3 regions of the Marinomonas sp. THO17 genome follow, and region 2 is predicted to be linked to each of the others. Evidence: predicted binding sites of a transcription regulator. Region 2 holds the regulator's gene; each other region holds the start of a gene.
The links. Region 2 encodes sigma-54, which starts transcription at its own class of promoters, with help from an activator protein. Its sites were predicted from a motif close to TGGCACNNNNNTTGCTNT; they were not measured.

Region 1: the regulator sigma-54 is predicted to act here: its motif matches at 5,888-5,905, upstream of ABXS85_RS12100 (amino acid ABC transporter substrate-binding protein).
Region 3: the regulator sigma-54 is predicted to act here: its motif matches at 4,626-4,643, upstream of hpxO (FAD-dependent urate hydroxylase HpxO).

Annotation. Positions count from the first base shown of each region.
Region 1 covers NZ_AP031575.1:2,538,470-2,548,886, forward strand. The annotation lists gene ABXS85_RS12075 (chorismate lyase) at 1-211, opposite strand, end outside; gene ABXS85_RS12080 (HDOD domain-containing protein) at 216-1,484, opposite strand; gene ABXS85_RS12085 (amino acid ABC transporter ATP-binding protein) at 1,577-2,356, opposite strand; gene ABXS85_RS12090 (amino acid ABC transporter permease) at 2,382-3,482, opposite strand; gene ABXS85_RS12095 (amino acid ABC transporter permease) at 3,495-4,667, opposite strand; gene ABXS85_RS12100 (amino acid ABC transporter substrate-binding protein) at 4,779-5,801, opposite strand; gene lrp (leucine-responsive transcriptional regulator Lrp) at 6,345-6,821, shown strand; gene recG (ATP-dependent DNA helicase RecG) at 6,818-8,899, opposite strand; gene ABXS85_RS12115 (hydrogen peroxide-inducible genes activator) at 8,915-9,820, opposite strand; gene ABXS85_RS12120 (NAD-dependent epimerase/dehydratase family protein) at 9,985-10,417, shown strand, end outside.
Region 2 covers NZ_AP031575.1:195,444-205,860, forward strand. The annotation lists gene ABXS85_RS00845 (YhdP family protein) at 1-1,231, shown strand, start outside; gene ABXS85_RS00850 (carbon-nitrogen hydrolase family protein) at 1,231-2,064, shown strand; gene yjgA (ribosome biogenesis factor YjgA) at 2,171-2,707, opposite strand; gene mgtE (magnesium transporter) at 2,714-4,063, opposite strand; gene ABXS85_RS00865 (HPr family phosphocarrier protein) at 4,069-4,338, opposite strand; gene ptsN (PTS IIA-like nitrogen regulatory protein PtsN) at 4,351-4,800, opposite strand; gene ABXS85_RS00875 (RNA polymerase factor sigma-54) at 4,816-6,300, opposite strand; gene lptB (LPS export ABC transporter ATP-binding protein) at 6,379-7,104, opposite strand; gene lptA (lipopolysaccharide transport periplasmic protein LptA) at 7,108-7,614, opposite strand; gene lptC (LPS export ABC transporter periplasmic protein LptC) at 7,598-8,104, opposite strand; gene ABXS85_RS00895 (calcium/sodium antiporter) at 8,176-9,156, opposite strand; gene ABXS85_RS00900 (ATP-binding cassette domain-containing protein) at 9,306-10,100, shown strand; gene mlaE (lipid asymmetry maintenance ABC transporter permease subunit MlaE) at 10,097-10,417, shown strand, end outside.
Region 3 covers NZ_AP031575.1:972,798-983,214, forward strand. The annotation lists gene ABXS85_RS04550 (hypothetical protein) at 51-368, shown strand; gene cfa (cyclopropane fatty acyl phospholipid synthase) at 628-1,839, shown strand; gene ABXS85_RS04560 (hypothetical protein) at 2,364-3,002, shown strand; gene uraD (2-oxo-4-hydroxy-4-carboxy-5-ureidoimidazoline decarboxylase) at 3,098-3,619, opposite strand; gene uraH (hydroxyisourate hydrolase) at 4,077-4,433, shown strand; gene hpxO (FAD-dependent urate hydroxylase HpxO) at 4,774-5,928, shown strand; gene ABXS85_RS04580 (aldose epimerase family protein) at 6,202-7,179, shown strand; gene ABXS85_RS04585 (ABC transporter substrate-binding protein) at 7,254-8,336, opposite strand; gene ABXS85_RS04590 (methyl-accepting chemotaxis protein) at 8,509-10,417, opposite strand, start outside.

The DNA of each region.
Region 1 (10,417 bases), 1.6 Mb from region 2:
GCTTATGCCTTTCTCTAAAACTTGGGGTTCCCCAACCATCTTCGATGACCTCAACACTCAATTTGGAAATACTGCGCAATTTACGGGTTAGCGATTGCTTGGTGACCAGCCAAGGCCAAAGATGGCTTGGAATCTTGCTTTTGTTAGCACGATGAATCGCCATCCAGCGATAGTCAAATTGCTTGGTAGCAAGCGAATTGAATCGTGTCATAAAGTCAGATGTTCATTTTTTCAATTAATGCGACCATTTTGTGAAGCTCACTGGAGGACTGATATACCTGAACACGACACGCTTCAGCTTGTTCTAGGCTGATACCCACTTCTAATAAGACAGATGGTTCTATTTCTAAACCTTGGCGAAGCTGGTGAGAGATATACAAAAGCTTAGCTAATTTAGCGTGTTCACCATAATAGTGTGGTTTTTTGCTGTAACGAATAGCCGTCCAGATGTTATCTGGTAAGCTCCAGTAACGTAATAACCAAGAGCCTAATTGTTCCTTGGTGAAATGCAAAATCTGCATTTCTATAATTTCCGTAGCCAAATGAGAATTGGCTTCGCAATAGCGCGATAGAATCGAAAAGTGGGGTGGCAATATGCTACTAATGGCCAAATAACCAAAGTTCTGCAGTAAGCCAGCCAAATAAGCATGGCCTAATTTGGGGCAGTCTTCACTGGGCATGACTTTGACTAAGGCTTCCATGAGAACCGCATTGGAAACCGAGTCGAGCCAGAAGTTTTCGTAATGTCTTGGGCCATTCTCAGGTGTTTGAAAAGCATTACCCATGGACAAGCCTAATGCCAAGTTCATCACCATATCAAAACCCAACACACGTATGATGGCATCTTCGACGGATTCAATGGTTCCAGGAGCGCCATAATAAGGAGAGGAAGCCCAACTGATCACCTGCGCCGCCAGACTTGGGTCCAGTGCAATGACCTCACACAGTTCGTCAGTACCGGCGGTTTCATCGCTTGATAAACGAATGATGCGGTGTGATGATGCTGGTAAAGGGGGAATTTCCAACGTTTCTTCTAGGCGCTGTTTCAGGCGAATGGATTGGAAACGGCCGAGGGCTTGCAGAATCTGTTCTTCGTCATTTTCATGATTGCTGGCGGCTTGCTTGATTTGGTCTACCGGGATGGAAATGTTTTCAAAGCGATTGAGAGGGCCTGAAAACATGTCTTTTAGCTCTTCGCTAGAAATGTCGCGATAGGGACTATCAGACTTGAGACGAATTTGCAGAGTCTCACTTTCAAAGATGCTGGCATCCAAGATACTGGAAACACTATTGGGTTTGATGAGCGGGTCGCCATCACTGTTAAAATGGGGGATGGGTTCAAAGCGGCGTTTGGTAATACGCGCTAAGGCCGCTATGTCTAACATATGGTGTTCTGGGAAAATCACTTGCAAACGACCTGTATGGTCCACTAAATGTACCACACGCAGCCTATTACTTGGCTGTAGTTCTGCTGAAACGTCCATATGAAGTACTCTGTAAGAACAAGGATTTAGGTAACTGAAAAAGCCCCATGATAGGGGCTTTTATTTTACAGATTTTATCAGCAAAGATCTAATTAGTGGTTTAGAATCTGGCTTAAGAACATTTGCGTGCGGTCATGTTGTGGGTTGTCAAAGAACTCAGCAGGTTTGTTGGCTTCGACAATTTCACCCGCATCCATGAATACCACGCGGTCCGCTACGGTTTTCGCGAAGCCCATTTCGTGGGTTACACACACCATGGTCATACCTTCTTCAGCAAGCTGGATCATAACGTCCAGTACTTCCTTGATCATTTCTGGATCAAGGGCTGATGTTGGCTCATCAAACAGCATGATACGAGGTTGCATGCATAGACCACGAGCAATGGCCACACGTTGTTGTTGACCTCCAGAAAGCTGACCTGGATATTTCAGTGCTTGGTTAGCGATTTTGACACGCTCCAAGTAATGCATTGCCATTTCTTCCGCTTCTTTTTTCGGAGTCTTACGAACCCAGATTGGCGCAAGTGTCAGGTTTTCCAAAATAGTCAGATGCGGAAACAGATTAAAGTGTTGGAACACCATGCCTACGTCTTTACGAATGGCTTCAATGTTCTTTAAATTATCGTTCATTTCGATACCATCGACCAGAATGCTACCTTTTTGGTGTTCTTCAAGACGGTTGATGCAACGCGTCATAGTCGATTTACCGGAACCAGACGGTCCACATACTACGATACGCTCGCCTTTCTTGATACTAAAGTTGATGTTCTTTAATACGTGAAAGTCGCCATACCATTTGTTTACGTCCGTGAATTGGATGATTGCTTCTTCGCCCGGCGCTAGTTGGGCAAGTGCCATATTTTGTTGAGTCATTTTATGAAGGCCTCTAAATTCTTAATTAATTCCGCTTGTGTCCAGTATCTAACTTACGTTCTAGTGCCATGCTGTAGCGAGACATACCGAAGCAGATAATCCAATAAATAAAGCCGGCAAAGGCGTAACCTTCTAATGCTGTTCCAAGCCAGTTAGGGTCTTGTTTTGCTAGTTGAATCATACCCAGCAAATCAATCATTCCAACGATGTAAACCAGAGTAGTGTCTTTAAATAAACTGATAAAATTATTTACTATCCCCGGAATAACCAGCTTTAATGCTTGAGGCAAGATGATTAGACACATTGATTGCCAATAGGTTAATCCCATTGCATCTGCTGCTTCGTACTGACCTTTTGGAATGGCTTGCAAACCACCACGAATAACTTCGGCAGTATATGCGGCAGAGAATAGGGTAATACCAATTAAGACACGCAATAACTTGTTGAAGTTCATGCCTTCAGGCAAGAATAATGGGATCATTACCGATGCCATGAACAAGATAGTGATCAAAGGCACAGCACGAATGGTTTCAATGAAAACCACGCAAACAGATTTCACTATTGGCATATCAGATCTTCGACCAAGTGCTAAAACAACGCCGAGAGGAAATGATGCGACAATACCGATAATACCCAGTAGCATGGTTAGAAATAAGCCTCCCCATAGAGGTGTTTCTACAATGCTAAGGCCAAATACACCTCCTGAAAATAGGAAGTAGGCAATAACTGGATAAACAAAGATGATTGCAATGGATAAATACAGCTTATTCACTACTTTGATGGCATACATTCCCACCATCAAAACTAGTATTATCGCTGCGATATTGATTCTCCAGTATTCTTCGGGTGGGTAAAGACCATACATAAACTGATCAAAGCGAGCGTTTATAAATGCCCAGCATGCACCACCTGCAGTACATGCATCTTTATTGTTCCCTTCCCAAGTCGCATTAAGTAGTCCCCACTGTATGACAGGAGGAACAATTAAATAAATGATATAGAGGCTGAGCAGAGTCAGCACAACATTCAAGGGAGATGAAAAAAAGTTATTACGTATCCAAGCGACAGGACCAACCGAATCAGACGGTGGTGGGAGGCTTGGAGATGGTTTAAATTCGATCGCCATAAGTTTGCCTCCTTAACGCTCAACTAATGCCATACGCTTGTTATACCAGTTCATAAAGAGTGAGATAGACAAACTCAAAGAACCGTAAACCAGCATACAAAGACCAATGGTTTCAATTGCCTGACCGGTTTGGTTCAGGGTTGTTCCCATAACAACCAGCACCAGCTCAGGGTACGCAACCGCACCGCCTAAAGAGGAATTCTTAGCAAGATTTAGATACTGGTTTGTAAGAGGAGGAATAATAACGCGCAGGGCTTGTGGAAGTACAATTAGACGTTGAGTCAGAGTATCAGACAATCCGAGTGAGCGAGAAGCTTCTGTTTGCCCCCAGTTTACTGACAAAATGCCAGCACGAACATTTTCAGCAATGAAGGCTCCAGTATATGTAGAAAGCGCAATTAACACTGCCACAAATTCAGGAATCAGAACCATGCCTCCAGTTACGTTAAAGCGGCTCTTATTTGGAAGTTCAAATTCAACGGGAAAGCCCGATAGTACAAAAGCGATTAGAGTGACGCCCACTATCGTAGCAAGAGATGCCCAGTATGCAGGGAACCATTCTCCTGTTTTCTGTTGACGTTGCTTTGCCCATCGAATAATGAAAAATGAAGCAAGTATAGAAATGAAGAAGGCAGCAACAACAAAGCCCATACCCTCTTGAAAATTTGGGCTAGGTGAGTAAATGCCGCGGTTATTAAGGAAAAAATCACCAAAAATAATACTGTTTCGTGGGTGCGGCATAGCGGCTAATACCGCGAAATACCAAAAAAACATTTGTAACAGCAAAGGTAAGTTACGAAGTGTCTCAATGTAAACTGTGGCTAGGCGTGCAACTAGCCAGTTATTAGATAATCGGGCAAGGCCCATAACGATACCAATAATCGTGGCCAATATAATCCCTAAGATCGAAATAACAAAGGTATTTATCAGAGCAACAAGGAATGCCCTTCCATATGTATTTGCCTCTGTATACTCAATCAGGTGCATTAATATTGGAAAGCCAGCCGGTTCATTTAAAAATTTAAATCCAGTTGAAATTCCACGCGTATCTAGGTTGGCTTGTAGATTGCTGAATAAGTAGTATCCAGCCAGAACGACAAGAACCAACAAAACTGCTTGAAATATCAGGGCACGATTGCCTGCATCATTCAAGAAGCTTGAATTTGAGTTTGCTTTTTCGCTCATCTTAGTCCAGGCAGTATTATGCTCGTCAGATGTGTTTTATAAATAAGACTGGCGCAGCACACTTATACAGTAAAGTGGCTGCGCCAGTTGTTTAGATAGGTTTAAGAGATATTAACGAACTGGTGGCGCGTACATTACGCCGCCTTCAGTCCATAGATTGTTAATACCGCGTGGTAGACCTACAGGCGTATTTGGACCAACATTTTTCTCAAATACTTCACCGTAGTTACCTACTTCAGCAATGATGTTGTATGCCCAATCAGCACCTAGACCTAGAGACTCACCCATATTACCTTCAGCACCTAGCAGACGACGGATGCCTGGATCTTTTGATGTTGATTTGATTTCAGCAACGTTACTAGAGCTGATGCCCATTTCTTCAGCGTTAACCTGTACAAACATTGCCCAAGTAACGATGTCTTTCCATTGGTTGTCGCCATGACGAACAACTGGACCTAGAGGTTCTTTAGAAATGGTTTCTGGCAGAATAATATGTGCTGAAGGATCTGCTAACTTGGAGCGGTGTGCTGCAAGACCAGACTTATCGGTTGTGAATACGTCACAACGACCAGTAGCGTAGGCAGCTAGAGCTTCGTCTGCTTTTTGTACGATAACAGGAACGTAGTTCATCTCGTGCTTACGGAAGAAGTCCGCCATGTTTAGCTCAGTAGTAGTACCTTGTTCAGTACATACTGTCGCACCATCAAGATCCATTGCAGACTGAACACCTAGGTCTTTACGAACCATGAAACCTTGACCGTCATAGAAATTCACTGCAGTGAAGTCTAGACCCAAAGCGGTATCACGAGTGTAAGTCCAAGTCGTGTTACGAGAAAGAATGTCGATTTCGCCAGACTGAAGCGCGGTGAAACGTTCTTTAGCAGAAAGTGGAGTGAATTTAACCGCTTGAGCATCACCAAATATTGCAGCAGCCGTTGCACGGCAAGCGTCAACATCAATACCAGTCCAGTTACCTTTATCGTCCGCGTTGGAGAAACCAGGAACACCTTGGCTAACACCACACTGAATGAAGCCTTTAGCCTTTACATCGTCAAGTGTCGCAGCAGCTGCTCCAGTGCTGATTGTGGCAGCAATGGCAGCGGTAGAAAGAAATTTACCAACATTGGATTTCATTGTATTGAGCCTCCCAGGCGATTTTTTTATGTATGTTGTAATTATTGCAGTTTTGATAGATCTGAATTTGAATCTATGAGATCGGTAAAGCAAACATAATGCCAACATTTAATTATTCTTGTTGTCTTAGATATGCAGACGAATCCTCTAGGGGATCGTCACATCCCCCTATAGAATTACTCTTTTGCGCCTTAGTCAAGAATAAAATATTAAAAAAGAAGACTAATGTACTCATTGCTTGCACTTTTTTTTCTTAAATATAGGCTACCAATTAATCTTATGTTTCCATGAGATGGAACCAGTAAGACCAAATAAAACAAAGTGTTAAGTTATGCTGAGAAGTTATTTTTGCTCATTTTTGGGGCGATTTGACAAAACACCGACTCCAAATTGTGCGACAGACATTTCTTGCTTTATTTTGGTGCTTTTTTGTTGAAGATGAAAGCCCTTACAAAATATATTGGTTAAAGCGCTTTCCCAAAATTGTGCTCTGCATGATAAACTTAAGCATTCTTAGCAGTTTAGTAAGGAGATCCATATCAAATGGATAACTCAGCAAAACCACTTGATCGATTGGACAAAAAAATACTTAGAGAATTGCAAATAAACGGTCGTTTATCCAATGTTGAATTGGCAAGTCGTGTTGGTTTGAGTGCCACTCCTTGTTTAGAGCGTGTACGTAGATTGGAGCGCAATGGTTACATTACAGGCTACTGTGCCTTAGTAAACCCAAAGAAAGTCGATGCGGGTTTGTTGGTATTTGTTGAGATCCGTTTGAAAACCACGTCCCCTGAAGGGTTTAATGAATTTAAAACAGCGGTGGCGGAAATCCCTGAAATTTTAGAGTGCCATCTAATTGCGGGGGATTTTGAGTACTTACTAAAGGCGCGCGTCTCTAGTATGGATTCGTATCGATTACTGCTTGGTGAAACCTTGCTGACCTTACCGCACGTTCGAGAGTCGCGTACTTATGTGGCGATGGAAGAAGTAAAGAACACCACGGTAGTGAATATACCTTAGACGTTAAGGTACTGAGCATGATTCGGTAGCCAGCGATTTAATAAAGGCGGAATGTGCTCAGGATATTCTTGATAGAGTAGCCCTGCGGCCTTCTGTACATCATCTAGTAAGGCTTTATCTCTTTGCAAATCAGCGACTTTAAACTCCCACAACCCTGTTTGACGCGTCCCCAATAACTCTCCTGGACCGCGTAATTCTAAATCCTTCTCAGCGATTTTGAAGCCATCACTGGTTTCACGCATAGTAGACAGTCTGGCCTTGCCTTGCTGACCAAGTGGTGCTTTATAGAGCAAGACACAATGACTGGCAGCTTGACCACGACCCACACGGCCTCTTAGTTGGTGCAATTGAGCCAGACCGAGACGCTCAGGGTTTTCAATGACCATTAAGCTGGCGTTTGGCACGTCTACACCTACTTCAATCACGGTAGTCGCTACCAGCAGCTGTATGTCGCCAGCTTTAAAGCGGCTCATGATGTCCGCTTTTTCTTGTGCTTTTAAACGGCCATGCACTAGGCCAATACTGATCCCTGCTAATTGCTCTTGCAGAACCTGCGCTGTGTCTTCGGCAGCCTGACATTGCAAAGCTTCGGATTCTTCAATAAGAGTGCAGACCCAGTAAGCTTGCTTACCCTGCTGACAGGCGCTTTGTACTCTGTCTATGACTTCTTGTCGCCTTTGGTCAGATACCACAATAGTGTTAACAGGCGTTCGACCAGGTGGTAATTCGTCTATGATAGAAGAGTCTAGATCCGCGTAAGCGGACATGGCCAAGGTACGAGGAATTGGCGTGGCCGTCATGATTAATTGATGGGGTTGAACACCGTGTTTCATGCCTTTTTCTCTCAAGGCCATGCGCTGATGAACCCCAAACCTATGTTGTTCATCTATGATGGCCAGAGCCAATCGATCAAACTCAACCGATTCTTGGAACAGGGCGTGGGTACCAATGATAATATGCGCTTCACCAGAAGCGATTTTATGTAGTTCGGCTTCCCGTGATTTGCCTTTTAATTTACCTGTCATCCAAGCGACATTAAGGCCTAGAGGTTCAAACCATTGGGTAAAGTTAAGATAATGCTGTTCAGCAAGAATTTCTGTTGGAGCCATGACGGCCACTTGATAACCTTCTTGAACCACAGCCGCTGCCGCCAAAGCGGCGACCAAAGTTTTACCTGAGCCCACGTCTCCTTGCACCAAACGTAACATGGGGTGACCCTCTGCCATATCCTTTAGTATGTCTTGAAACACTCGTTGTTGCGCATTGGTTGGCGAGAAGGGTAACTGCCCCAGCAGCTGTTCACTGAGTTGTCCTGCACTAGTGACCTGAATGCTAGCATCTTGCTTGGCTTTGATGCGTTTACCAATGAGAGACAGTTGATGCGCCATTAATTCTTCAAAAGACAAGCGATATTGCGCTGGGTGACAACCCTGTTTGAGTTGCTCCAGATTGGCATCCCGTGTTGGGTGATGTAAGAACTGAATGGCATCGGACAAAGAAGACAAGCTGAACTCTTGACGTATATCGTCTGGCAGCCATTCTTTTAGATTGTAAGGAGTGAGACGCTGCAACGCCTGTTCGCATAATTGGCGAATCTTGGTTTGCGTCACGCCTTCTGTCAGAGGGTATATGGGAGTGAGTTGATTGGACGCTAATGGTTCTTCATCATCACTTATTACTCTGTACTCTGGATGGTAGATTTCAAAACCAGCACTACCGCGACGTAATTCACCGAAGCAACGCACTCTTTTACCGGCTTCTAATTGTTTCTTTTGAGCGGCAGAAAAATGGAAAAAGCGAAGGCCCAAGCTGCCACTATGATCTTTAATGCGACACAGCAAGCTACGTCGCTTGCCCATTTTCACCTCGCAGCTTATGACGTGCCCTTCGATAACCGCCTCATCACCAAAGCTCAGTTGTCCAATGGGCATGACGCGGGTTCTGTCTTGATAGCGAATAGGCAGATGAAACAGTAAATCCTGAACCGTATGCAGGTGCATACGAGCCAGTTTTTCTGCCATGGCTTCGCCAACACCTTTTAATTCACGCACATCCTGTGTGTCTAATCCATCTATCATTGTCTTATTTGCTGTTTATAAATTAAGATGCTGACACGCTTCGCGAATGGATTGGCTTACCGCCTCAATGGCTTTAGGGCGCGGAAAGCTTGCTCGCCATGCGAGTGCGACAGTTCGTTTTGGCGCCGGTGATGCAAAGGGACGCACTTCCAGCATGGAGTGATCGATATTGGTTGCGGCTGACTTAGGTAATACGGTGACCCCTAATCCTGAAGAAACCATATAACGAATGGTTTCAAGCGAACTACCATTGACTATGGTGCGGTTATCTTCGACCTCGTTGTCGGTGGATAAAGGACAAGCTTCTTGTACTTGTTCACTGAAACAATGCCCTTTGCCCAATAGTAATAAGTTGTCTGTGGATAACTGGTCGGTATTGATGACATCCAGTTTAGTCCAAGCGTGATGCTTAGGCATGAGCACCACAAACTCTTCTTCATAAATAGGCTGAGTTACCACATCAGGCTCTTGGAAAGGTAAAGCCACAATAATGGCATCCAAATCACCGTTACGCAGCTTAGGGCGCAGATTTTCAGTTAGATCTTCTTCTATGATCAGCGGCATGCCAGATGTTAATTTGTTTAATGACGGGATCATTACAGGAAATAAATAGGGGGCTATAGTGAAAATGGCACCTATTTTAAGCGGACCCGTTAGTTGATTTTTTCCCGAGTTGGCCAGTTCTTTGATCATATTGGCCTGATCTAGAACGCGTTTGGCTTGAGCGATAATTTGTTCGCCTACTGGTGTAATGTACACAGAGCTTTTGCTGCGTTCGAAAATGGCAGTGCCAAGCTCCTCTTCCAGTTTCTTAACGGCCACACTTAAAGTGGGTTGGGACACATAACAACGGTCTGCCGCACGCCCAAAATGTTTCTCTTCGGCCAGCATTACAATGTATTTTAATTCCGTTAATGTCATAGTCTACCTTGCCCTTTCGAAGATTCATTATTAATAACTATGATAATACATAATTTAATAAAGTATACTCGTAGATTTTTGTTACCAGCATATTCTTAATGGACACATTTCATGGCGAGATTAGGATTAGGTGGTCAAATTAAGCATTGATATAGGCAATTTACATGGCAAAGATATGCATTGCAGGCTGTGGTGACCTTGGTTCAGGCGTAGCGTCCTTATTATTGTCCGATGGTCATCAGGTGACAGGGATTCGACGTACTGGCACAAGTTTTCCTAATGGAGTGAGTGGCATCACGGGGGAGTTACGTACTCTGCCTGCTGCACTACTGCCGGAAGCGGATTTGGTGTTTTTGATCATGACGCCAAGTGAACGCAGTGAGCAAGGGTATCGCAGCGCTTATTATGAGACAGCGCAAGCGATTGTAGAGCGGTACCAGAATGCGCCACAAGAACCAATTATTGTGTTTGTCTCCAGTACCAGTGTGTATGATCAGCAATATGAGCTTATTACAGAGCAAACTCAAGCTCAGACAAACAGTCCAACGGCGTCAGTTTTATTGGCCACAGAAGCTTTGTTAGCAGAGCACTTTTCTA
Region 2 (10,417 bases):
ATTTTCTGACACCATTCCTAAAGGTTTGGTGATTAAAGGTGAGTTGGATGCTTTGTCCATTCCAGTATGGCAAGACGATTTGGCTGCATTGCATCAGCAAAAATTAACTGACCCTAGTGTATCGAAAAACGAACCGCCTAGTTGGTTGTCTAAAATTGAGTTAATTGTGGATCAGCTAGAGGTGAATGCTGACAACCGATGGCATAATTTGAAAGTCAGTTACGATGCCTCTCAACAAAAAGCCTTCATGGTAAACGCAGATGAAGTCAATTTTATATTGAAAAGTATAAATGATAAGCCGGATTTGCATATCGGCTTTTTAACTTGGCAGTTAGCAGAAGGTGATGACGCGAAGCAAGGTAATCAAGCAGCAGATAAACCGCCATTTGCAGTCCAAGATATACCCAGTATGACGTTAGCTGTAGATGAATTATATATTAATGAAAGCCCTTATGGGGATTGGCAGCTTGATATTACTCAGCAAGGCAATACTTTGACGGTAGAGCCAATTACCACAAGTTTGAAAACAGGTCAGTTTTCGTCTAGCTTGTTTTGGCAAGATACGGGAGAGACTTCTAACGTTGCTTTTAATATAAATGCGCAGGGCAAAGATCTGGCCGAATTGACGAAGAAATTTTCTGACGATGCGTTTGTGTCATCAAATAGTTTTGATATTAACGTTGCTTTGAGTTGGCAAGGTCATCCATTTCATTTTGATCGAGAGACATTGTCTGGGCGCATTAAGTTTAATGCCCAAGATGGAAACTTTAGTACACTGGATGAGTTGCCACCTTTCTTAAAAGTGTTAGGCATTTTCAACATGGGGGCACTGAGTCGTCGTTTAACCTTAGATTTTTCTGATATCTATGAGCCAGGCTTAACATACGATGAATTTAAAGGCGAAATGAAACTCGAAAAAGGAATTTTACACACTCAATCTCCTGTTTCAATTATTTCACCAACGGCAGAACTTTATCTGTCAGGAAAGGCCAATATAGTTGATGAAACCTTGGATGAAACCTTGACGGCCACTTTTCCAATCTCAGGTACCTTACCTTTGGCTGGTCTCATTTGGGGAACGCCTCAATTGGCTGGTTTGCTTTTTATCACAGACAAACTGATTGGAGATCAAATCTCCAAAGTGACGAGTGTGAAATACAAGGTAGAAGGGCCATTCAGTAATCCTGTGATGACGCCTGTTCGTTACACGCCAAAAGATAGGAAGGATTAATGCAGACATTAGCTGTTGCCGCTATTCAGTTGACCAGTGGTTATGAATGGCATGAAAACTTGCTGGATGTAAAGCGTTTGGTTACTAAAGCCGCCAAAGATGGCGCCCGTTTAGTTGTGTTGCCAGAGAATGTATTTTTATTTGACGGTAAAGCCATGCGTGATCTGGCGGAATCAGAAGTGCAGGATCAATTGTTTGAAGAGGTTCTGCAATTGGCGAAGAGTTTGGATATTTACCTGGTGATTGGTTCTCATCCTGCGATAGAAACGGGTGCGGGCGAGCCTGTTGATAACCATCGTGTGCGTCAAGCTTTATGGGTCATTAACCCACAAGGTGAGGTGATTTCGCGATACGACAAAATACATTTGTTCGACGTTACTGTAGACGATAAAGCGGGTTCTTATCTTGAGTCCGAAGTAATTGAACCAGGGGATTTACAAGCAAAAGTCGTCGAGATTGATGGTTTTAAAGTGGGATTAAGCATTTGTTATGATCTACGTTTTCCTGAACTGTATCGTCTGTTAACTAAAATGGGCGCTGAGCTTTTGTTGGTTCCGGCAGCTTTTACTTATGTTACGGGGAAGGCGCATTGGAATACACTATTAGCAGCCCGGGCCATCGAGAATCAATGCTACGTCCTTGGGGTGAATCAGTGTGGTTGGCATAATGATAAACGTCAGACCTATGGTCACAGCACTTTGTATTCACCATTTGGTGAAAAATTGCTTGGCTTGTCGGAAGAGCCTGGCTATTTTGTACATCAAATTAACAAATTAGACATTGCTAAATACCGTGAAAAGATGCCCTGCCTTGAGCATCGTCGATTTAGTTAGTTAGGATTAATAGATAGTAATAAGCCCGTTTGTTAAGGGATGATAAACGGGCTTATTTTTGTTTTCGTGTATTTGTTATGAAAATAACAGTGTAAAACGAATAAGATTATTCAGCTAAGCCTAAACGTTTTTCTTCTGTTTCACGTAAGAAGCGAAACAGCTTTTTACGATTGGTGGTTTTGCCTTGTTGGGAAACTTCTTTCTGAGATTGACGAATTAGGTTGCGCAAAGTTTGAATATCTTCAACTTCGGGATGTTCATCCAAGTAGTTAGCCAATTCTTCTTTACTGTTTTCACCAATTAATGCATCGCGTTTAAGCTCTAATTGATGGAAAAGCTTGTTATAAGCGGCAGATGTGGTATCAAACAGAGCCAATCTTTGTTCGATGGCTTGGTGATCTTCGCTACGCATCACTTTGCCTATGTATTGCAAATGACGACGGGTGGCTTCATGTTGCTTAATACGGTCGGCTTCATTTAAGGCGTCACGTAGTGTGTCAGACATAGGTACTTTCTTTTGCTGGCTTTTGCTCAGTTGCAAGAGTTTTTTGCCTATCTCTTGTAAGGCTTCCATTTCACGCTTGATCTGAGTTTTGCTCTTAGGGGTGTCGTCTTCGTCTTCGAATTGATCAAAATCTGTCATGAGAACCTATACAAGAAAAATAGTGGCCAAGCCTAGGAAGGATAAAAAGCCCACCACATCGGTCACGGTTGTTAAAATAACACTGCCTGCTAAGGCTGGGTCTATGCCAATTTTTTTTAATAAAATGGGCAATAAGGTTCCAGTGGTAGCGGCAAAAAGTAAGTTAATGATGGTTGCGCCTGCAATGATATAGGCAATCATAATATTGTCAAACCAAACGGCCGTAAGAGCGGCGATAACACTAGCCCAAAGGATACCGTTCAGCATACCGACAATTAATTCACGATTGAGTAGCCAGCGAGCATTGGTTGATCCTATTTGGTTAAGCGCTATCCCTCGAATAACCAAGGTCAGTACTTGTGAGCCTGCGATGCCTCCCATGCTGGCGACAATGGGCATTAAAATGGCTAATGCCACCACTTGGTCTAGGGTGTGTTGAAATAAACCAATGACATATGAGGCGATAAAGGCGGTAATCAGATTAATACCTAACCAAATAGCGCGACGTTTGGTGGTTTTTAGAATAGGGGAGAAGGTATCTTCATCATCATCCAAACCAGCCATACTTAGCATGGAGTGCTCAGCTTCGTCACGGATAACGTCTACCACGTCATCAATAGTGATGCGGCCGAGCAGTTTTTGGCTTTCTCCATCGATAACTGGAGCAGACACTAGGTCCATATTTTCAAATAGTTGAGCGACATCGCTGGCAGGTGTATCAGCGGTGATGGAAGTGTAATCCGTTTCCATGATGTCGCGTACTGTGTCGTCAGGATCACTCACTAAGAGTTTGGTTAACGTTAGTGTACCCAATAAGCGATCTGAACGGCTAACGACCAACAGGTTATCCGTCATATCTGGTAAGGTATTGTGACGACGTAAATAGCGGAATACGATATCCACAGTGATGTTCGGACGAATGGTGATGGTGTCCGTGTTCATCAAGCCACCCGCTGAATCCTCAGAGTAGCTCAGTAGGGTTTCGACACGGGTTCTGTCTTGCGCCGTCATAGACGCAAGAACTTCTTTTACGACCGTTTCAGGTAAGTGTTGTAATAAGTCGGCAAGGTCATCACTTTCAAAATGTTCTGATACTGCAACCAAGCGCTCAGTATCCATTTCTTTTAGGAACTGGACACCTATGTCTTCACTTAGATATTGAAGTACTTCCCCCTCGTTTTTAGAGTCAATTAACTCCCAAAGTAATTTACGCTCTTTTGGGGGGGAAGATTCGAGTAAACGGGCTACATCTTGTGCAGGTAGGGCGCCGTTAAGCAGGTATCGCGTCTGCATAGTTGCCCCAGACTCAAGGGACTCACTAACGGTCTGCAGATGGCTTAACGTTTTTTCAGACATGGAAACTACTCGTCTTCACCAAAACGATCATTAATCAAAGCCAAGACGGCTTTAATCGCTTCTTCCTCATCTTCTCCATTGGTTTTAACAGTGATTTCAGTACCTTTGCCTGCCGCCAACATCATCATTGCCATGATGCTTTTGCCGTCAACATTACGACCGTCCTTCTCAATGGTGATGTCACATGAGAAACGTGATGTGGTTTCAACCAGCTTGCCTGCTGCGCGGGCATGCAGGCCAAGCTTGTTGATAATAGTAATGGATTCTTCCTGCATGCTGTCTCATCCTTATATTAAAGATTCAAAGCTAGTGTATAACTCTTCATTGGTTTTTGCGTTACGAAGTTCTGCTAGTGCGTCAGGTGACTGCGCCAATTCAGCAATTTGCGCTAGAGTCGATAAGTGTTGATCGCATTCGTGAGGTGGCACAATTAAGGCGAAGATCAAGTCAACACTCTGTTTGTCGACAGAGTCAAAGTCAATGGGGCTTTGTAGTGACATAACAACAACGGCCGTACGATTGGCAGATTCTAGACGGCAATGCGGGATGGCAATGCCATTGCCTATGCCGGTGCTACCTAATTTTTCACGTGCCAACAAGGCGTCATAGACAGCTTCATTATCACAGTGTAGGCGGTTAGAAGTGATCTCCGCCAAACTTTCAAGAACCCGTTTTTTACTAACAATGTCTTGTTTAGCAAGCACCAGATCGGCTTTTAATAGTGAATTTAATGGCATGATACTTAATACCTGTTAAATCAATCTTTTTCGTTCATTGGAAGGCGGTATATTCATCGCCTCACGATATTTGGCAACGGTGCGTCTTGCTACTTGAATGCCTTGGTCCGCCAAGATGGTTGCTAATTTATTATCACTAAGTGGTTTCTTAGCAGGTTCATCAGCAACCAATTTTTTAATCATAGCGCGTATGGCGGTAGAAGAACATTCACCGCCTGACGCAGTATTAACATGGCTTGAAAAGAAGTATTTCAATTCAAAAATGCCTTTTGGTGTATGCATGTATTTTTGTGTAGTGACACGAGAAATAGTTGATTCATGCATGCCTACTTCTTCGGCAACATCATGTAATACCATAGGTTTCATGGCTTCTTCGCCAAGTTCGAAGAAATCAATCTGGCGACTCACAATACAGCTGGCTACTTTTAGCAGAGTTTCATTACGACTTTGTAAACTCTTCATAAACCATTTAGCTTCTTGTAAGGAATTTTTGATGTAGCTTACATCTTCTGCTGTAGAGGCCGTGTTGGCCATCGCAGAATAGGTTTCGTTAATCTTGATCGGCGGTAAAGCGTCATTATTCAATTCGACTTGCCAAATGCCGTTACGCTTTTTAACTGACACATCTGGTATGACATAATCCGTGTCGTCTTCATCAATGGCGGAACCTGGGCGCGGATTGAGTTGTTGGATAAGGTGAATAACTTCTTTAAGCGCTTCGTCTTTAAGCTTGGTTTTACGGCTTAACTGCACAAAATCTCGACTGCCTAGCAGATTTAAATAATGGCTGATCAAGTTTTGTGTGCTTCTGAATAAAGGGTGGTCTTGGAAAGCTTCTAATTGCACTAGCAGACAATCCCGTAAATCAATAGAGCATACGCCGACCGGATCAAAGCGTTGTAATCTGTGCTGAACAGCTTGGATTTCATCCAGTTCAAGGTCTTCTAGATCACCTGTGAGAGATTCTAGAATGTCTTCTAATGGCATGCTCAGATAACCGTCAGGCTGAACGCAATCAACAATCGCGTAAGCAATCTCCAAGTCACGGTCTGACATGTGAGTAAGATTGAGCTGCCAAATTAAATGGTCTTGAATACTCTCTGCTGGAGCATTACGACTCTCAAAGTCCATTTCATTATCGAAGCTAGTCACATCGCTTACTGCGGCTGAGCTTTGATAGGTATCATCCCAGTTGCTATCAATTGACAACTCTTCTGGGATACTTTCCGTCCATTCTGATTCTAATCGGGCTTCTTCGGCTGACTCACTGTTTGCCTTTTCTTTGCTTGTATCGTTTTCGACTTTAGATTCAATGCTGGCTGGTAAGTCGATGGCGGTTAAGTCGTCGTCATCTAATTCCAGCAAAGGATTGGATTCAAGGAATTCATGAATTTCTTGTTTTAAATCCAATGTCGAAAGTTGCAGCAAGCGAATGGCTTGTTGCAACTGCGGGGTCATGGTTAATTGTTGACCGAGCTTTAGCTGTAAAGACTGCTTCATGGAGCAACTCTGTCTGATTTAATAAATAATTGGAACGAGTTATGCATACTACTCCCTTTCTACAACAATGATAAGGGGTTACAGGCGGAAGTCGTCGCCTAAATAGACTTTTTTTACTTGTTCGTTGTTAATTACTTCACTGGCATCACCAGAAGCTATGATGTAACCATTGCCTACAATGTAAGCTTTGTCACAAATATCCAGCGTTTCCCTTACATTGTGGTCGGTAATTAAAACGCCAATGCCGTTGTCTTGTAAATGTTTAATAATCAGCTTTATATCGCCTACAGAAATTGGATCAACCCCTGCGAAAGGTTCGTCTAATAATATGAATTTAGGATTCATTGCCAAAGCACGTGCAATTTCAACTCTACGCCGTTCGCCACCAGAAAGGGCCATGCCTAAATTTTTACGAATATGAGTGATGTTGAATTCTTCCAGCAATGATTCTAGACGTTCTTTCTGCTCAGTTTTAGACAGTTCTTTACGGGTTTCTAAAATGGCTGAAATATTGTCTTCAACGGACATTTTTCTGAAAATAGAGGCCTCTTGCGGCAAATATCCCACCCCTTTTTGGGCTCGTACATGCATGGCATCTTGAGTAATGTCCTGGTCGTCGATAAAAATTCCCCCAGCATCATTGGCAACCATACCGACTATCATATAAAAACATGTCGTTTTACCCGCGCCATTTGGGCCTAGCAAGCCAACGGCTTGACCCGATTCAACAGCAACGGAGACATCCTTCACAACAGGGCGTTTTTTGTAACTTTTAGCTAGGTGTTTTGCTTCCAGTCGAGCCATGAATTAGTTTGCCTTGCTTGTTTGTGGTTGTAAGGTCATAGATACACGACCGGAATCTTTTTTCTCAGCGCTGAATGTGCCGTCATTGATCATGTATAAAATATAGTCTGCAGAGATGGAGTTTTGCATTCGACTTAGGTAGCCCTCACCAATGATTTCAAGTTTACCTTCATCTGTGGAGTAATGAATTTCATTGCCTTTGCTGATAACGATATTACCACTCCAGTCTATTTGCTGGCTGAATTTAGCTGGAGTGCCGGAAGCCTCTAAACTACTGAATTGTCGAGTTTCAGGGTTGCTCATTACTTTTAAATACTGGGCTTGAATTTCAATCGAACCTTGTTTAACAATGACGTTCCCTTTGTAAATTGCTTGCCCTGTATTTTGGTCAAAGGAAGCTTCGTCTGCTTGAATCTCTAGTGGTTTTTCAATGTCGTTAGGTAGAGCAAGGCTGTATTGACTTAATGTTATCAGAGTAATTAAACCAGATAATTTAGTGAGTTGTTTCATAATTTCCTCGTACTGATCCTGTCATAACGACTTCTTCAGAATTGATATAAGTAATAATTTTGCCTGCAGAAGTTTTGCCTTGAGAAGAGATAAGAATTGCATCTCCTTGGCTGGTTAATGATTTATCTTGGTCTAAATAATGAATAGTGTCTGCATGCAAAATCACATCTTCTGATTGCTTATATTTTTTTACCGCTTCTGCATTACGCGACAGCAAAATGTCGTTACTACCATCCTCAATAGTGCCTTGCGAAGCGTGAGCGTGCCAACTACCAGATATAGAATACCTATCTATATTTGGATTCTCCAATAAGGTACGTGACGTTTGGATGTAGTGTAGGGTTTGCTCGGCATTGATTCGCTCAATCAGGTTTCCTTGCGCATCATATCTCAGCGCGACAACCTGAGTGATAAAATAATCTGGAGTACTACTTAATGACTCAGACTCAACTAAATTGGTATGGGGTAGATTTTTGTACCAAATTAGCATTGTAATAATGGCGCACAATAGAACGATTATCAGTATATTGCGTAGACCTTTAAATGTTTTGTTTGTTGTCATTAAGCTGGGCCACCTGTACCTAGAATGTACAAGTATAAAGCGTAAGCGATCAGTAGTGGTAGTCCTAGCCATTTTGGAATGCTATTACTCTTAGTGCGCTTGAAGACAAAAATGGCAATGACCAAAGCCAGTGTTAAAAAAAGTGTCCATGGATAATCACGAGTTAAAATACTGTGATCTAGCACGCCTGGTGCTATCAGAGCAGGCAAGGGTAATACCGTTGCTAAATTGAATATGTTAGAACCTAAGATATTGCCGATGGCGATATCGTGATGTCCTTTGCGCACACTACTGATGGAGGCTGCTAATTCCGGTAGACTGGTGCCAATGGCAACAATGGTTAAACCTATTACCAATTCACTGACTCCAAGTTGAGTGGCGATTCCTATGGCGCCCCACACCAATAACTTGGAACTGCCAATTAAAACTGCAAGACCCAAGATCGCAATGAATAGTGAGTGTCCGATAGCGCTTCCATCATCTTCCGGAAGTTCTTCTGTTAGTTCGTTGGACAAATCTTTACTGCCTTTTAGTAGCAAAAACAAAATCACTATAAACGCAGCTACTAAGATAACACCGTCTAGAAAGCTGAGGTGTTGGTCGTGAATTAATAGCCCTGTTAGAAGTGTTATGCCTAATACAAGAGGGACTTCTTTGGTGGCAATGCCCGCAGTGATAGGTATGGCCGAAAACAATAAAGTGGCGCCTAAAACTAAAGCAATGTTCGCTATGTTAGATCCCAGCACATTACCCACAGCAATTTCAGGAGCCTGATCCAATGATGCAATGGCGGAGACAACCATTTCAGGTGCCGAGGTTCCTAGAGCCACTAGCGTAATGCCTATGATAATGGGGCTTACATTGAGTTTCTCTGCGACCAAAGCAGAGTTTTCAATAAACTTATCAGAACTAATAACCAAAAAAATCAACCCAGTGATCAGGGCAGCAGAAAACAACAACATGATGAAGGAATTACTCATAATTTCAGGAGCTACCATTTAATGAGGTTTGTCATTGAAATTCAAGGCTTGACCTAGCAAACAAATTGTATTTACACGGTGTGAGATTTTATTTCCGAAAAGGCGGTGTTAGTATCAGTCGATATTCGCTAGGGAATAAGGGTGTATTTGTGGAAGACGCATATATAAAGGTGCAAGGGTTAAGTTTTTATCGTGGTGAAAGAGCCATCTATAAAAATGTCTCTTTGACCATTCCAAGAGGTAAGGTAACTGCTGTAATGGGGCCAAGTGGTACAGGTAAAACCACTTTGTTGAAATTAATCGCCGCACAATTGGTGCCGGATCAGGGACAGATATGGGTAGATGGACAAGATGTTCATAGTTTGTCTCGTAAGAAGCTTTATAAAGTCCGCAAAAAAATGGGCATGCTTTTTCAGAGTGGTGCCTTGTTCAGTGATATGTCAGTGGCAGAAAACATCGCCTTTCCACTTGAGGAGCATACTCAACTCGACAAAAAACGTATTCAAGAAATTGTCATGGACAAACTTCATAGTGTAGGTCTACGTGGCGCGCATCAACTTATGCCGTCTGAATTATCTGGCGGTATGGCAAGGCGTGTAGCATTAGCCAGAGCTATCGCCTTGGATCCGGACTTGGTGATGTATGATGAACCCTTTACTGGTCAAGACCCTATCTCAAAGGGCGTGCTGGTTAAATTGATTCGACAATTAAACGATGCAGCTAACATTACTTCTGTGTTGGTGTCTCATGATGTTGAAGAATCCCTGTCTATTGCTGACCATGTCTGTATTTTGGCTGGTGGTAAAGTGATTGCCGAAGGCACTCCTGAAGAAATTCACGCTTCCAAAGATCCGCAGGTTAAACAATTTATGAAAGGCGAGCCAGATGGTCCCGTACCATTTCATTATCCTGAGCAAACTCAGTCACAAGGAGTATCAATATGAATCTTGTGATGCATTTAGGGGCTTGGTTTCTGAATTGGTTAGAAGCGGTTGGGCGTGCGGGTCTTTTTTTAGCGCAAAGCGTGCTTCGTGTCCCTGTTCGTTTCAGTGAGTCAATTCGATTACTGGTAAAACAGCTTTACTCTGTTGGTGTGTTGTCACTAGTGATTGTGGTGGTGTCTGGTGCCTTTATTGGTATGGTATTGGCTTTGCAGGGCTACAGTATTTTATCAAAATTTGGTTCAGAAGAAGCTGTGGGGCAGTTGTTGGCATTATCTCTATTACGCGAATTGGCTCCTGTTGTAACCGCTCTATTGTTC
Region 3 (10,417 bases), 780 kb from region 2:
GTTTGTTGAGCAATACCCAACTCCAATTTGATATTTGAAAGGAATTCGTTGTGACAAAATTGCATAAATATTTCGCCTTTGCGCTGACCTTCGTATTGGCGAGTTTAGCCACCTCAGCCAACGCCATCGATAACCGCAAAACCCTTTGTGTGCACGCAGACAAAACCCGTGTCATTGAAGTGGTTTACCCTGAAGGAAATCGCCTTCCTTGTGAAGTGCAATACACCAAAGGCGATACCACACAAACCCTTTGGAACGCTAAAAACAAAGCAGGCTACTGTGAAAATAAAGCTGCTGAGTTTGTTGAAAAACAAATTGGCTGGGGCTGGTCTTGTGATCTTGTTGCAGACAGTGCAGTCAAAGAATAAACAGCCATTCAATAAGTCATTCCCCACTTTCCGCCCATTTTTTTGGCAAAACGGTCAGATTATCTGGCCGTTTTTTTCGCCATCATCACAGCTTCTTAGGGTGCCCTTTCGGCCTCTCTAAAGAAGGATTCATTCATACCGCATTAAAAAATATTATTAAGACGATAGTTTATTTCCGCTTTGTTTTGAAGCTTGGATACGTAGTATGAATGGAGTGACATTCTGTTGATATTACCGCCTAGATGTTCGGAGGAAATAGATGAATACCCCCAATCAAATCAATGAAGAAACATCCTTATCAAGGTCTTCTCCTCATTCATCTCTCTCTGACAATTCCCCTCCACCTCTTAGCGTATCGCCAATAGAAAAATGGTTTTCTCAACTCCTTAATCAAGCTGACATTAAAGTCAATGGTCCTAATGCTTGGGATCCTCAAGTCCATAACCCTGACCTTTGGAATCGTATATTAAAAGAAGGTTCGATCGGTTTAGGAGAAGCTTACATGGAAGGCTGGTGGGATTGTAAAAACCTTGAAGAATGTATTCGCCGACTACTAAGTGCGGAATTGGATCGCAAAATCATCAAGCGCAGAACCTTATTAACACAGTGGCTAAAAGCCAAACTCTTCAACCGACAATCGGTCAAGCGTGCTTATCAAGTTGGCGAGCAACATTATGATGTCGGTAATGATTTATACCAAGCCATGCTCGACCCAACCATGGCCTATTCCTGTGGCTATTGGGAAAATGCCAATGATCTCCATCAAGCGCAACTAAATAAATTACGTCTCATTTGCCAAAAATTGCATTTACAAGCTACCGATTCTATCATCGAAATTGGTTGTGGTTGGGGAAGTTTTGCTGAATTAGCGGCCCGAGAATATGGGGCACATGTAACCGGAGTCACCATTTCCAAAGAACAAGTCAAGCTCGCCAAAGAGCGTTGTAAAGACTTACCTGTGGACATTCGACTAATGGATTATCGTAGTCTGGAAGGTGAATATGACAAAGCGGTTTCCATTGGTATGTTTGAGCATGTAGGACGCAAAAATTATCCGCTATTTATGCAAACTGCTCATCGCTTAATAAAAGACAATGGTATTTTCTTACTGCATACTATCGGCAGTGATATAAGCTCACAAGGCACAGATCCTTGGATTGATAAATACATATTTCCAAATGGGGTCATTCCTTCCTTAACCGATATCAGTGAAGCCGTTGAACCCTATTTTGTGATCGAAGATGTACATAATTTTGGACAAGACTACGCCAAAACCCTCCTTGCTTGGCAGCAAAATGTTGATCACCATTGGACGAGCTTGCAGTCGAAATACAATGACCGCTTTTATCGCATGTGGTCTTATTACTTAAAAACCTGTGCGGGTGCATTCCAAAGCCGTTCATTACAACTATATCAAGTGGTATTACGTAAACGTCGAGTACCTTTATCCCGTTATCAAAGCCCTAGATAGACCTTGATAGAATTGTCTGGACTGTTATAAGTAACTTGTAGTGCTACAAAAATAAGGTATTAAGAAGACTGACTTACTCACAGGGTGAACAAATCTACTCTATTGGTAGGTCTATTTTTCAAGGTGCAGAAGGTACGGCGAGCAACGACTTTGCGTGCTTGTTTACTGGATCAGTTCAGCTATTGTTTTTTTGCTATGGTTATTTTTGCTATGGTTTTTTGCTCTCTACGATAGCACTCCAGACAGGCTCATCAAACTGGCATTGGAAAGCAAAAAACGGCTTCTTTCCACGAATGTCTGTCATCTCTATTATCATCTCAAACAGCCATTCTTATCAAATTAAACGAATTATTAAAAATCTATTTTTATAATAAAAACAATAAGATATTACAGAACAAAAAGTCTCTCACATGACTTTTCGACTAGCAAAAACACCGTAATTTCCTTGCGTTTCGCCAAGAGAGTCTAGGGCATTCGCCTGACAATAGCCTGACATGATTACAAGGCAGGTTAGGAGAAACCATATGGGCAGGAATTTCACAGATAAATCACAGATTTCTCAGGATGGTAAAGGCATCTGTGGTTTCACTCACATGATTCAGTTATTGATCGACAATAATAAAATGACGCTGGAAGATTTCGAACGCCTCTATGGTAGCAGCACAAATTTTGCTGAACACTGGCTCAGAATGCAAATTGATCAAGACAGATTAGCAGGCTCTGATCAAGTACTAACCGCACTACAAAACTCACTCCATTTTACTGGCGATGTTGGTTGTCAAAACAGCAAGATGACACTGTATCAATTATTAGCTGTCATTCACTGGGATTGGACAAAACACTATGGATTTGCCCTGACTCCCGAAGCCATATGTGACTATTTGGATCACAAGTATCGTCTTAAAATGGTACTGCAAATATTCAATCGATATCCGACGATCGATGAACTATGGCAAAGCAAAACCCACCATTTAGGTGAAGGGATTTATGGCATTATGAAAGCCGAAGGAGCAGGCCCCCAAAAAGATCAGATTCAACACTATGTGTATATCGACAAACAAGGTGAGTTGATGACATGGACAGAAACGGGCAATGCTGCAAAAAGGAAAATTAAAGCGCACGGCTTTGAACAGGTTGTTGTTCGGCTATCTCCTCAAAAATAATTGGCTCCTCAAAAATAGCTAGCTCCTCAAAACAAAAAATAGCGGAAAGCCCACTGACCCGATACTTCAGGTCAGCAAGCTTGCTTTTTTAAAGCTTAAAATTCAGCCAATCGAAAAGCCGCAATTTTATGCACTTCGCTGATGGCTCGCTCAAATTCCCTTTGCCAATCATTTGGGGTTCGCTCAAGGAAGCCTTGCAAAATTTGCGTCTTATTGGCTCCTTTCACTGCCATAATAAAAGGAAAGCCAAATTTACTACGGTAGTCATGATTCAATTGAAGAAAGTGAGCCAACTCTTCTTCATTGCATTGGTCTAATCCGGCACCCGCTTGTTCTGACTTTGAAGCCTCTGTAAGTTCACCAGACAATGCCGCTTTACCTGCCAAATCCGGGTGCGCTCTTAACAATAACAGCTTTTCTTCATCGGTACTGTTATCAACAATCTGTTGCATCGCCAGTTGAATCTTGTCCATACTGTTATACATCTCGATAGGGTGCGCCAACTTGTGTCGCCAAAGTTGTTCAGCAACCCAAGGAGAATGTTCGTAAACACTGCCTAACAGTGTCACAAATTCACTTTCATCTGAGGTGGTAAGAACAACTTCTTGCAATGACATTTTCTGTCTCCAACTTCTATACTCGTTTTTCATACATCTAGATTGATTAAAAAGGCTAGGGAAGGTACGAATAAGTCTTCTGAACATCAGTCTTATCAGAGAAACGGCCTATCAAGGCAAGAGTGAGCAGGAATGTTAATACCTTTCAATCACTCTTAACACAGAGAGGCCGTTTCTCTGAAAGACCCGAAGGGCGTGGTCTAAGCTCTCTTTATTCTTTGTTAAGCTTCTTGCCAATATGTTTAATATTGGACGGCGAAACTTGCCTCGAATAAAAGAGAGTTATCCACACGCTGAAGTCAGTGGACTTGTTCATACCTTCCCTAGAATCACCATAAAACAAATGGCACACCTATTATTTAATATGAAACAATGCTTTCATTATGATTTCAAGCAACGAGGCCAGTGCCTTCAAAAAAATCATTAGATTCACCCGTTATACTCATAAGGATCAAACATGGGCTATCTCACAACACATATTTTAGACACCACTAAAGGCATTGCGGCCAGTCAGGTAGAAATTAAGCTGTATCGTTATGACGATAAAGGCAATAAAAGTCTAATACACACAACCAGATCCAATGATGATGGTCGTTGTGATGCTCCGTTATTAGCAGAAGAGCATTTCAGCAAGGGGGTGTATGAGTTGGAGTTTGGCATCGAAGATTACTTTGCTCAGCAAGGCATTGAGATGCCTCAGCCAAGCTTTCTTAATATGGTCACGATTCGTTTTGGTATCAGTGATGAAGCGGCGCACTACCATATCCCACTATTGGTTTCGCCCTATTCCTATAGTACTTATCGCGGTAGCTAAAGTGATTCTCCAGGCAATTTAATTGCACCAAAATAGCCCAAGCGCACCAAATAAACTCACAAAGAGATGCATTCAAGCTAAAGGGCTTACTTTATATGAGTCATATTTTTGTCCATTTGTTCAACAATTGCTTCCTCATAAGATAAATAAAACAATGGTTTCATAAAATATTTAACGGGATCATTTGTTTCATGGCACATTTATTGCGAATATAATGATAAAAATAGCAATGCAACTAAGATGATTGAAGTGAACAATGTGCATAGAGAACCATGCACATAAAGGACAATGCACCAAGGCACACAATCAAGATCTGTAATAGCAATGAGGTAATAGCAAGATGAAAGCATTGATCATTGGCGCTGGTATCGGTGGAATGTCCGCCGCTGCGGCTCTTAAACAACAAGGTATTGAATGCGACATCTTTGAAGCAGTAAAAGAAATCAAACCCGTCGGGGCCGCACTTTCAATATGGTCAAACGGTGTTAAATGTATGAATCATCTCGGCATGGGACACATTATGGATCAGCTTGGTGGACCAATGCATTTTATGGCCTATCAAGATGGCTTAAGCGGAGCAGTAATGACCCAGTTTAGTCTGAGTCCATTGGTGGAAGCCGTTGGCGAACGCCCTTGCCCTGTGTCACGGGCTGATCTGCAAAACCAAATGATAGACTGGTGGGGCAAAGAGAAAATACAGTTTGGTAAACGCATTGAATCGGTTGAACAATCTGCCGCTGGTGTGACTGCCTATTTCACGGATGGCACACAAGCGTCGGGTGACTTTATGATTGCCGCTGACGGTACTCACTCAAAAGTGCGCGCTCATGTCTTAGGTTATGAAACAGAACGCCGCTATGCTGGTTATGTAAACTGGAATGGTTTAGTGGATATTGATGAAGATATCGCCCCAGCAAACCAATGGACCACATTTGTTGGTGAAGGCAAACGGGTTTCCATCATGCCAATTGCCGATGGCCGCTTCTATTTCTTTTTCGATGTTCCACTACCAAAAGGCCTTGATGAAGACAGAAGCAGCGTTAAGCAAGATTTAACCAGATACTTTGCGGGGTGGACTGAGCCTGTGCAAAAACTCATTGCTGCCATTAACCCTGAGACCACGAATCGCATTGAAATTCATGATATTGAGCCTTTCGATACCTTAGTAAAAAACAAGATTGCTCTATTAGGTGACTCAGCCCACAGCACCACACCAGACATAGGACAAGGCGGCTGTTCAGCACTTGAAGATGCGGTTGTCTTAGGGCAATGCTTTGCAAAAAACACAGACATTGAAAGCGCATTGCTCAATTATCAATCTGAACGACGTTTCCGCGTTAAAGATTTGGTATTAAAAGCCCGTAAACGCTGTGATGTGACACACGGAAAAGACATGCAAGAAACGCAAGCTTGGTACGATGAGTTACGTCAGGAAACGGGCGACAACATTATAGAAGGCTTACGTAACACCATAATTGGCGGGCCACTGTCTTAACAGTATCCCTGTCTTAATGGTTTGTCATAACCTCCCCCAGTATGCTTGCTGGATGATTCTGCCTACCCTTGATGATCTCTCGGGTAGGCATTTTTTTATTGGTTTTTGATACAGCATATTGTGCAATCCGCGCATCTTGAGTTGCTATTCATGGTCAAGTTCAGAATAATGGTTTCCCTCAAAGAAAGACGAATCAGGCTATACTCAAGGCCAGTAAAATAACAAAAAAGCAATCGTGGACCGAATATAGGGTCCTTGTAAAAAGGTAAAAGCATGCCATTAACCGATCTTTCGCAAGTGAAACAGATCCACCTAAAACGCGAAGGCATTCGTGCAAACATTCTCACCCTAGGCGCCAGCATTCAGTCTATTCACCTTGATGGTTATCCACACTCAGTAGTACTTGGCTCACCTAACTTCGCAGATTATTTAGGCTCATGCCGATATTTTGGTGCGATTGTTGGTCGTGTTGCCAATCGTATTGCCCACAGCCGGGCTATGATTGGCGATAAAGAATATCTGCTTACGCCCTCCTCTCCCAGTCCACATCAATTACACGGTGGACCAGCAGGTACAGATTGCAAAAATTGGCGCATTATTGCGCAAAGTGACGATGCGGTTCAGTTGCAAGTCACGTTAGAAGACGGTGAGATGGGATATCCGGGAAGAATGCAGATTCAAGTAGAGTATCAATTGCTTTCACAGGGCTTGGAAATGCGCATTCAAGCCACCAGTAACCAACTTACCCTTTGTAATATCGCAGGACACAGTTATTTTAATCTAGATGGGCAAGGCAGTATTTTAGATCACCAACTGAAAGTCGTCGCTGATCATTATTTACCTGTAAACGACGATTTAATTCCCACCGGAGAAGTCACTCCAACTCATGGAAGTGCCTATGATTTCAATCATTTACGAACCATTGGTCGAGACGATTACTTAGGGCTAGACACCAATTTTTGTTTGTCTTTAGCGCCAAGAGTGTTGCAAGAAGTGGCCGTACTGAAAGCGCCTTTAACTGGCCTTAGCTTGCACTTATTGACAACCGAACCTGGCTTGCAGGTTTATGATGCAAGACACGTTGACCTTGCTGCCAGCGCCAACATCAACCAACATCCTCTTGGTGCTTATGCCGGCTTAGCCTTGGAAGCACAGCATTGGCCTGATGCGGTTCATCACTCTCATTTCCCGCCGATTTTACTGGCACAAGGGGAGACTTATGAGCAAACCACTCAGTACCTGTTTCGTTAAATGTTGCCATTATAAAAAAGGGCCAAAACTTGGCCCCTTCTCTTTACGCCTTCTTGTATTCAAACCGAATCCTATTACAGGCTTAAAATAAAAGTCCCTTCTGGTGTTACAGGCAAATATTTCTGATAAAAATCAAAATAAGCTTGCTCTGGCTCCAAGTCTGCGAACACATCTGGATACATCACCTTAGCATAAAAAGCAATCATGGCACTGTCCATAATGGTACGACAAGCACCGTGATAAGCACCAAACATCATATTGTTCTTCACAGCGGAAAGACTTGACCAACCGGTACGCTGTTTAAAGCCTTGTAAACGTTTTAAAGCGTCTTCTTTATTTACGCCTTGTCCCATAATCATAGCGTCCGGAGAGTTGGCTGATTCATAACCAGTCATCACAATCACGTCTGGGTTAGCTGCAATCACCTGCTCTGGGTTAAGCTTACCCCACCACTCGACAAAAGGTGCTGATATATTGTCACCACCCGCCATAGTAGAAATGGCCCCCCACATGTTTTTACCAAAGGTGTAGCTCAATTCACTTGGCCCCATTGAACCGAATTCTGTATACACTTTGGGTTTCGGTAGATTGGCATCAGCTAAGCGTTTACTGATGCCTTCGACACGATCCTGATATTCTTTGGCAATCTTTGCTGCACGCGCTTGCTGGCCTGTTACCACGCCAATAAGTTCGGTACTTTTCAAATGGCGCTCTAGGGTTTGTGCGTTGTAATCGACAACCAAAACCGGAATACCCGCTTGTTCAATCCGCTCAATATCGCTACCTAAACCTTTGAATTGCCAATCCGCTAGCAATAATACATCAGGACGCAATGCAATCACCTTCTCTACTGAGAAGGTTTTGGTATCAACACGGCCTATGCCGGGAATATCCGCTAAAGAAGGACGGTGTTTTACGTACATGTCCCAATTGGCAGGGCGAGCCTGCCATATGTATTTGGACATACCAACAACATTGTCATAAGCGGCTTCCGTACCAATTGCCATGTAATCCTCTGGGTAAAAACCCACAATCACTCGCTGGGCAGGACTGTTAAAGGTCACTTCACGACCCAACACATCATCCAGGGTAACTTGTTTAGCCCAACTTAAACTTGCCATGACGGCGAACAAAAGCGTTATGAACAACTTTTTCATACTCGTACCTTATTACTTCATCAATATTATTTGAGTATGATAATCGTTATTACTTAAATTAAAAATAGCTTTCTCTTAAAGGCATTAAAAAATACCAAGAATGCAACAAAAAAAGCCGCTTAATCACTTAAGCGGCTGATCATTTAATACCAAGTTTGACTATAGCAAAGCCCTATTCGGTGCGGAATTTCACCACCATCGAATGCAACTCTTTACCCAGTTTGTCTTGCTTATCACATAATTCTGCAACGTCATCAGAAAGAGTAGCCACTTGCTTAACAGAGTGACCAATATCATTAATGTTTTTATTTATATCTTCTGTTACCGCTCTTTGCTCTTCTGCTGATGCCGCCGTTTGCATTGTCATATCACGCATCTGCTTGACTACTTGTTCTATTTCTTCAAACGAGTGTAACGCTTGATCTGATAAATTCATGGCGTTTTGTGACTCTTGCAAACTGCTCATCATGGAATCAGAGGCTTTTTTAGTACGGCTTGCTAATGAGTTCAATATACTGGCGATTTGTTCCGTGGATTCTTGCGTCCGCCCCGCCAAGGTTCTCACTTCATCTGCCACCACCGCAAAACCGCGCCCTTGTTCACCAGCGCGGGCGGCCTCAATGGCCGCATTAAGAGCCAATAAATTGGTTTGCTCAGCAATGTCCTGAATGGTCGCTAGGATTTGATTAATGTTAGTGGTTTCCTTTTCCAACTCAATAATCATATCGCTAGAGGATTTAATACGCTCTCCCAAACGGTTCACACCATCGGCACTGCCTTTGAGTAAGTCTTTGCCTGCTAACGTGGTCTCTAAGCCTTTTTCAGAAAATTGCGCGGAATGGCTACAACTTTCTGCCGCTTCACTGGAAGCAATAACCATCTGCTGACCCGCCTCAACAATTAACTCAATAGATTGCAGTTGATCCGCCGTAGACTGAGCCACCTGCTGGGCCTTGCTTGCCGTGTCAGCTGCGACCTTATCAATTTGTGAGCTGGACTTTTTAATACCAAGCATTAAACGACGTGTGGAATCGATAAACTGATTAAACCAACCGGACAACTCCCCCGTCTCATCTTTATTTTCTATCTCTATCTTAGAGGTTAAATCCCCTTCCCCTTCCGCCAGTATTTTTAAATGACTGGACACGGACTCAATGGGCGTCACCAAGCCTTTAGAAATAACAAAGGCAACCGCAAAACAAACGAACAATAAAATCACACACACCACCACAGTGGTCTGAATTAGCTCATAGGTACTGGCATAGATTTCGGTAGTCGGCATCAGGCCAACGAACTTCCATTGCAAATTGGGCGACGTGACCACATTGGCGTAATAGTCTTTACCATCTAGGTTAAAATGCAGCATTCCAGCGGAGGTTTGGGCAATTTTCTGGTAAGCATCACCTTGTAATTCACCGATTTTCTTGAAGTTGTTGTCAGGATGGATTGCATCAACCAGCACGGTGCCCGTATTTTCGATCACCATGATACTGCCCGACTCGCCTAACTGAGTCTGGTTTGCCATCTCAGTCAGCGTTTTGATGGAGAAATCAACGGCCACTACTCCACCGATCTCACTGCCTTTTCGATAAGCTCTTACCGCTGAAACATAAACCGCATCATCAGGTTCCCAATAATAAGCTTCTCGCAATACTGTTTGGCCTGTGTTGTTTATTGCTGTTGGATACCAAGGTTCTTTTTTCGGATGCCATTCTGCATACTCATAGGTTCCCGGCCATTCAGCATAACCATCACCTTCATCACCCATGTAAACATAGACAAAGTTAGGGTTATTCGTGCCCACCGCTTCAAATAAATTATATAAGGCAGCCTCTCGACCACCATTATTACTCGCCACCTCTTTAGGGGCTTTGCCCTGCTGCTCGAAATAGGTAGTTAGCGGTTTGGCTTGCGGGTCTGTTACTACATCACTGGCGGCCAAAAAGCCCACTGTGTATTTAATATCTTTGATAAATTGGTCAAAGGTCTTTTCCACCGCCCCTAAGGTTTGTTCACTGTTTTTAGCAAAGTTTTGAAGGGCTTGATTTGAGGCGAGAAATCCAGTGATAGAACTCACGATA